DNA from 2 places in the Undibacterium sp. 5I1 genome. Region 2 is predicted to be linked to the other one. Evidence: predicted binding sites of a transcription regulator. Region 2 holds the regulator's gene; the other holds the start of a gene.
The links. Region 2 encodes FNR, which switches genes on or off when oxygen is low (the NO sensors DNR and NnrR bind a similar motif). Its sites were predicted from a motif close to TTGATNNNNATCAA; they were not measured.
Positions count from the first base shown of each region.

Region 1: the regulator FNR is predicted to act here: its motif matches at 2,396-2,409, upstream of RGU72_RS01755 (oleate hydratase).

Region 1 is NZ_JAVIWI010000001.1:405,909-409,963, reverse strand. It holds gene RGU72_RS01765 (TonB-dependent receptor) at 1-374, opposite strand, end outside; gene RGU72_RS01760 (LacI family DNA-binding transcriptional regulator) at 1,146-2,210, opposite strand; gene RGU72_RS01755 (oleate hydratase) at 2,472-4,055, shown strand, end outside.
Region 2 is NZ_JAVIWI010000001.1:1,943,956-1,948,010, reverse strand. It holds gene glmM (phosphoglucosamine mutase) at 1-79, shown strand, start outside; tRNA gene RGU72_RS08605 (tRNA-Arg) at 308-381, shown strand; gene RGU72_RS08600 (OmpW/AlkL family protein) at 717-1,334, shown strand; gene fnr (fumarate/nitrate reduction transcriptional regulator Fnr) at 1,595-2,374, shown strand; gene RGU72_RS08590 (hypothetical protein) at 2,500-2,748, opposite strand; gene RGU72_RS08585 (FixH family protein) at 2,811-3,341, opposite strand; gene ccoG (cytochrome c oxidase accessory protein CcoG) at 3,351-4,055, opposite strand, start outside.

The sequences.
Region 1 (4,055 bases), 1.5 Mb from region 2:
AATCCATCTTCCTGGAACTGAACATAACGCGCACCACCAGCAGAGATCGGTACACCACGCACGGTCAAGTTAGCATTGCCTTCACCACCAGAGGATTCGGCACGCACACCCGGAATCGCACGCAAAATTTCTGCTGCATTGGTAGGCGCTGATTGGGCGATCTGGTCTGCATCCAGCGTACTGATAGAAACACTGGCCTTCATCTTAGAGGTACGTAGCGGTGTACCCGTTACGACTACGCTATTCAGATTGAGAGAATTTTTTTCATTGTCGGCACTTGGCGTTGCCTCTTGCGCCCAGGCAGAGTTCATTCGCAAAACAGCCAGTGATACCAAGCCGGCCATGCGCGTCATTTTGATGCGTGATGATGTCATTTCTGTCTCCGTTTTTTTCGGTTTCGCCAAATTTCTTCAAACACTATGCATGCTTGATTCGGCTCTTTATTTTTGCTTCTCTTTATTTTTACTGCTCTTAACAATCTTACTTTGCGTCGTTTTACGTATTTATTTTATGCATTCACTTTACGTATTTACTTTACTTCAGCGCACTGTTCTCTTACTAAACCGCTGTGTTTCAACGGACTAAAGAAAATAACAAAAGACCTCCAGCAATCCTCGTTAGATTTTTGAAATTCTCCAAAAACACTCGTCAAACATATTCTACAAACATTGCTGAAGATCTTTTGAACCATGGGCGGCCAGTAAGTGAATCGATTATCGGTCAAATAAATAATAATTGCAATCGATTGCAATAACGCAGTGCAGCAAAGCACTTATTTAGTGCAATCAAGAAATAGAAATTTGATATTGTTCGCTGTAAATATCTTAAATATTCCCAATTATCATGAAGCAAAAAACTATCGCCCTTACTATGATCAAATCTGGAGTTTTCAAAATTAATTTGGAAATTTATAAGAGAAAATCGATAAGCACCTTGACCACAATCGCTTGTCACAATTGTGCAACATACATAAAAAATGTAAATCGTTTGCTTATGCGGCGCAGCATGAATTTCGATAGAAATTCTACATCTGGATTATTTAAAAACACAAAAAATCCAAAACTTGCAACCGTTTGCAAATATTTATAATCAAAGCAGAAAACTGATTGTCATAGAATTTAAGCTGAAAGCCTTAGTCGACCAAATCACAAACTGCTGGTACGAGAAATCAACTGCGTAGGCAACAGTCGCGGGCTAACTGCATCGTGTTCGACAATCGACAATAAGGCTTGCACCAGCGCCTGCCCTGCTGCTGCCATTGGTTGTCGCACTGTGGTGAGTGGGGGGTGAAAATAACGGGCAAGTTCGATATCGTCATAACCGACTACGGCGACATCTTCTGATACGCGGTATTTTTTATCCCTGAGTGCATTGATTGCCTTCATCGCTAACAAATCACTGCAGGCAAACAAGGCATCAAAGGGGATTTTACGGGAGCACAACTCTTCTACTGCGAGTCGGCCGCCGTCTTCTACAAATGAGGCTTGTACGACCAGATTGGGATCTAAGGGGAGCTGAAAACGGCTCAGCGCGTTGCAATAGCCTTCATAACGCTGCGCCATTTCTGGCAGTTGGGTATCGCCAAAAAATGCGATGTGTTTTCTACCAGACTGAATTAAATGTTCGGTCGCTAAAAAACCGCCACTAACGTTATCACTACCAACGGTCACATACAATTGTTGTGGCAATTGTGCGCCCCAGACCACAATCGGAACCCGGCGCGCTGCCAGTTGATTAAGCTGATCGTGATGACGCCATTGCCCGATCAAAATTACGCCAAGCACTCTGCCGGTATCATAAATTTGTGCAGCCGAGTCCAGTTGCTCAGCATCCACCCGCGACAGCAACATATCGAAGCCGCGATCGGTCAATGCATCGGCCAGACTACCTAACATACTTAAGAAAAAAGGGTCCGATAAATGTTGCCGTGTTGTCGCATCGTAAGGCACCACGACTGCTACCGTTTTATTTTGTTTAAGGCGTAAATTTTGTGCGCCGATATTGATGGAATAATTTAAAGAGCGTGCTAACTCTTCTATCCTTTTCTTGGTCTCGTCATTGACTAAGGAGCTGCCACTAAGAGCACGTGACACGGTAGAAGTAGAGACGCCTGCCAAGCGGGCGATATCGGCCATTTGCAGTCTTCGCTGCTCTGCGCTGGCAGAGTCTGGTTTGCGGACGGTAGTCATCTGGCTCGGCGTTTTTGTCATGTCATTTCTTTGCTTTACATCGGTAAAAACTATTATAAAACTCAATCGCCGTTCTGCGTAGCAAAATGCAAACAAAATCAGTTTCAAGGCTACATACAAGGCACTGTGTGCTGCCGCACTGACTGAATTATCGCCGAGCTTTACGATGCGCTCATCCTGAGCATTCGCTTTATCACCACTATTGCTTGACCTAGATCAAAGCGTAATCGACAGATTTTGTCTACCTTTAGCTCTACGGTCAGGTAAGACATCTTGACCTAGATGAAAAGTAACGCGTGCCATATCAGCATGAAAGCTGCACGAAAGCAGCGCAAATCATCAACACATCAACTAACTAGGAAAATAATGAACAGTACGCATAAAGCCTATCTCATTGGAGGTGGCATTGGCTCTTTATCAGCCGCTGCCTTTATGATCCGCGACGGCGGTGTGAGCGGCAAGCAAATTACGATTTTTGAAGCGATGCCACTCCTTGGCGGCAGTCTCGATGGTGCGGGCAATCCAGAGCATGGCTACACCTTGCGTGGTGGACGTATGCTGACTACTGATAATTATGAATGTACCTGGGATTTGTTCAATAGCATTCCTTCATTGAGCAATCTGGCGCAAAGTGTATTCGATGAAACCGTTGCGTTTAATCTCAAGAACATGCCGCATTCTATGGCGCGTCTGGTGGATAAAAATCGCTTCAAAGTAGATGTCACATCCATGGGTTTTAGTATGCAAGACCGGATGGAGCTGCTAAAACTAAGCGAGGCTGATGAAGCCAGCTTGGGGAATAGCGCCATCACTGATTGGTTATCGCCAACATTTTTTGAAACCAAATTCTGGTTTATGTGGGCGACTACGTTTGCCTTCCAACCCTGGCATAGCGCGGTGGAATTTAAGCGTTATCTGCACCGCTTTATGATGGAGTTTTCTCGCATCGAAACCTTAGCTGGTGTAAAGCGCACTGTGTATAACCAGTTTGATTCACTGGTACGTCCGTTGTTAAGCTGGTTGCAAACTCAGGGCGTGAACTTTGTGACGAACTGCACTGTAACGGATATGGATCTCGTCACGCAAAATGACAAAATCGTCGTCACGGCCTTGCATTGCCATCGCGATGGTAAAGATGAAGTGGTTCCCGTTGTTGATGGCGATATTGTGTTTTTCCAAAATGCGTCCATGACCGATGCCTCTACTTATGGCTCCATGAGCGCCGCCCCGGTAAAGCTGACCAAACACGATAGTAAAGGCTGGCGCTTATGGGAAAAGATCGCCGTAAATCGTCCTGAATTTGGTAATCCTGCCGCCTTCAATTCCAGCATCCCGGAATCGTATTGGGCATCGTTTACGGTCACACTCAAAGACAGTATTTTCTTCGATAAGATGGAACAATTTACTGGTAACCGGGCAGGTACTGGCGGCTTGGTGACGTTTAAAGATTCCAATTGGTTTATGTCGGTAGTGCTTGCACATCAACCGCATTTTGCGGATCAGCCAGAAGGCGTGCAGGTATTTTGGGGTTATGCGCTACACCCAGATCGCGTCGGAAATTTTGTGGCAAAGCCTATGGCAGAATGCAGCGGGGCAGAAATTTTGCAAGAGTTGTGCGGTCATCTCAATTTTGATCAGGCCAGTTTTGCCAATGCCAATTGCATCCCTTGCCGCATGCCGTATATCACCAGCATGTTTATGCCAAGGACAAAAATTGACCGTCCGTTGCCAGTACCAGCGAATTCTAAAAATCTCGCCTTCGTCAGCCAGTTTGTAGAGATCGCTGACGATGTTGTCTTCACCGTGGAATATTCGGTACGGGCGGCACAAATGGCTGTGTATGAACTACTTAAAATCGATAGGGAA
Region 2 (4,055 bases):
CGTTATGGTAGAAGCGGTTGATTTGGAAATGGCCAATAAATTTGCTCGCAGGCTAGTTGACTGTATAACACCAGCCTAATTTTATATTTGAAATTGTATCGGTCGCATTATTGAATATAGAAGCGATACCATGTACTATTCAGCCTTCGGTTTTTTATATTATTTGGCCAGTACCGCGAATAATATAAGTACTAAATAATTCAATAGCACTTAAGAATTTGATTGAATTGAATCCAAGTATTCTGTACCAGAATATTTGGTTGTTATGGTAAGTGTTATTGTATAACAATTCACATACTTCTCCCGCGCGTCGGTAGCTCAGCTGGATAGAGCAATGCCCTTCTAAGGCATGGGTCGGGGGTTCGAGCCCCTCCCGACGCACTTCTTTTCTACATCCCCAGATTTTCTAAAGTCATCAGCCTCAAGAAAAATTTGAGGCTTGTCTGTGATCAGAAACAGCTTTTGATCATCTGCCTCAGTCTTGATAAATACAAGTTTCTTTGTGTTTGCATTCATCTAATAAATAACCGCAAAATTACTTTGTGGCCATCAGAGATCCATCGTCAGATAAATATTGCATTCCCGTTAGCTTGCACTCATGCAGACTTCAAGATTTGAGTTGTAGGTTTCACCTGGGTTGATCTACATCAAAGCTGATAACTCGTCGCAGTATTAAACTTCTTGCCAGACAAACGACGATTGATGGGGAAGTAAAAATGAAAAAGACTATAGCGTTATCGGTAGTAACAGCTGCGCTGTTAAGCATGTTTTCTGCAACTGCATGTGCACAAGAAAGTCCTTGGTTGGTACGAGTCAGGGCAGAGCATTTGTCGACCGCAAATAAGTCAGATCCTATTGGTGGAGTTGGTCCAGCCGACCGGTTAGAGGTTTCTGACAAAACGATTCCTGAGTTGGATATTTCTTACTTTTTTAGTCCAAATATTGCAGCAGAATTAGTACTGACTTATCCGCAAAAACATGATGTTTATCTCGATGGTACAAATATCGGTAGCTTTAAACATTTACCTCCGACTTTGCTGATTCAATATCATTTTTTACCTGATGCGCAGTTTAGTCCTTATCTTGGTGCTGGTATAAATTACACTCGAATTTCTGACGTGAATCTGCTTAACGGCACAGGTTCTTTGGAAAACAGCAGCGTCGGTCTAGCGTTACAGGCAGGCGTGGATTACAAGATAGACAAACGATGGTCAATTAATGCTGATATCAAAAAGGTGCAGATACGTAGCGATGTATTTATTTCTGGTGCCAAAATCAGCGCAGTAAAGGTCGACCCTTTGATGATCGCTGTTGGGCTAGGTTATCGCTTCTAAATAATCTCCAGAGGCACATGGAGCGCTGTTCTAAAAGAAATTCCGGGTTGATAGGCAATCGAGGCATAGTCTCGATTGCCTATTTCTGATTAAGGACAATCGATTAATGCCATGCTGTTGGAAAAATAAGGATATACATCCACCTTCTTAGGGTAATTTGAGTTCAGAGACCGCTTTCATATTGCAATAATTTAAATAAAATTTAGCGATGCATTTGCGCTAAACTCAATTCATTGATTACAGTCTCAGGGTTGCAACTTATGAACGTACATCTTCCTCATCTGGCTACGCCAGCAAGCACCTCAACGATCCCACCACTTAAATTGCAAGATATTCGGATTCACTGTGCCGCCTGTAGTCTGCATCAATTATGCCTTCCCATGGGATTGGCCGAAGCGGATATGGATAAGTTGGACAGCATCATTGGCCGTAGAAGACGGATCAAGCGGGATGATGCCTTGTATCGCATGGGTGAACCGTTCACCAATTTATACGCGATCCGGGTTGGGCATTTTAAAACCTCTCAAACAAACTCTATCGGTCAGCAACATATAACCGGCTTTCAAATGGCTGGCGAATTGCTAGGGATGGACGCGATTGGTAGTAACGCTCATCATTGTGAGGCAATTGCACTGGAAGACAGCGAGGTGTGTGAGATACCGTTTAATAGCCTGGAGCATCTATTTGGTGAAGTACCAACCTTACTGAGCCATTTTCACCGCATCATGAGTCGTGAAATTAATCGAGAGCAAAACGTGATGTTGCTGTTGGGTAGCATGCGTGCCGACCAGAAATTTGCTGCTTTTTTGGTGAATCTATCCTCGCGCTATGCTGCGCGAGGATATTCGGCAACACGTTTTCAACTTCGCATGTCACGCGAAGAAATCGGCGGCTATCTTGGCTTGACGATAGAAAGCGTCAGTCGCCTGCTAAGCAAATTTAAAAAGTTAGAGCTGCTTTCAGTCGATCAGCGCGATATCGAACTCCTGCAATTACTTACCTTAAAATCAATTGCGGCAGGTACTGATCATTGTGCTTAGACCTTACCTACGTATTGTTTAAGTATTGTTTGAGTCGAGCTTGATGCCAGCATTTTTTTATCTGCTTCATTTTATTTTTCTTCAGAAAATGTCAGTCTTCCTATTCAACTCAACGCAGGCTTGTACTAAAAAGAGGGTTGGCTCTTAATACTGCTATCAGAATTAGCCACTAGCAAATAGCAGGTAAGCGCGCTGGATAATGCACAACATATCCAGAAGCTAAAAAATCCTAATGTATAGATGGCGGGTCTGGATAACTCAATCGGCACGCCAGAAAACACCAGGTCATGCGGATCAAAAATAGAAAAGAACAAACCTTCGGCAGCAACCGCAACCAAAAAAGATGACCATAATATTGCTATAGCGCGTCGCATGTTTGTCTCCTTTGTTATTGTAAAAACTGCCGACCAGTTTGTTGGCTTACTTGCGTATTCAATCAAAGCGGATCTAGGACGATTGCTTGCTGTAAGGGCCAGTTCCAGACTCCACTAAGACGCCATTGCTTAGGCTGATCTTCTAGCGTGACTTGCCAGGCTGCTTTATCTAATAACGGTAGTGCTAAAGAAAAATTACCGGATTCATCTACTGGTGTTTTGATCGCCAGATCTTTAGATGGTTGAGTAGGGTGAACCAATTTCATCGTTAAGATACCGGTTGATATTTTTTGATCGCTACTGAGTTTTCCTTTAATGATCCCGCTCGCAGCATCGTATTGTATGGATGCGTTTAACTTTAATGCCGCAGCCACCTTGTCACGCCGCAGGTCCTGATTGATTGCCTGGCCTTCTCTATAATAATCATCCACCACCATCGCATCTTGTTCTCGGAAGGCGATCGACACCATATACGAGCCGGCAACCACTGCAACAATCGGTGGCGCTAACAGGAACCAAAGCCAGATTTGTTTAAACCAAGGTGCTTGCTTAGTGTTGATAGAGATGGGTGCTGAAATAGGTGAGGTCGACATCACACGCTCCTAATTGTGGGGAATAATAAATACAGCTTTTTCTTTGACCTGCAAGGCCGGATTATCGATCGCTTCAAGCTGAAACCAAATTTTGTTACTACCTTGTTTGCCATGATCGTGGTCTACATGCACCCGGACTGGTATCGCTTTTGTAGTAGCTCCTGGCAGCTCGATTTGGTCGGGGCTGTCTAAACGGATTGAGTCCAGCCCCGATACTTTGATGCGATAAATATGATTTGCTTCCGCCGTGTTCATAATTTGTAGCTTATAAACATTTTCAATCACGCCTTCATTTAATTCTCTACCCATAGAGCCGCGGTCACGGATAACGTCTAGTTTTAAGGGGACACGTGTTAGTAAATTGATCGCTAATACCGATACGATGACGACCAAGATAGCGCTATAGATCAAGACTCTTGAGCGGAAGATTGACTTCAAAACCTGTTGTTCTGACAGATTATTTTTGATCGCATTTGCGGTAGAAAAACGAATCAAGCCCTTTGGTGCTCCGATCTTATCCATCACCGTATCGCAGGCGTCTACGCAGGCGGCACAGCCTATACATTCGTATTGCAGGCCGTCCCGGATATCGATACCGGTCGGGCATACCTGAACGCAAATTGAGCAATCGATACACGATCCAAGCACAGGATTTTTAGCTGTCTTTGTGCTACGCGGTTCCCCGCGCTGCTGATCGTAGGTCACGATCAACGT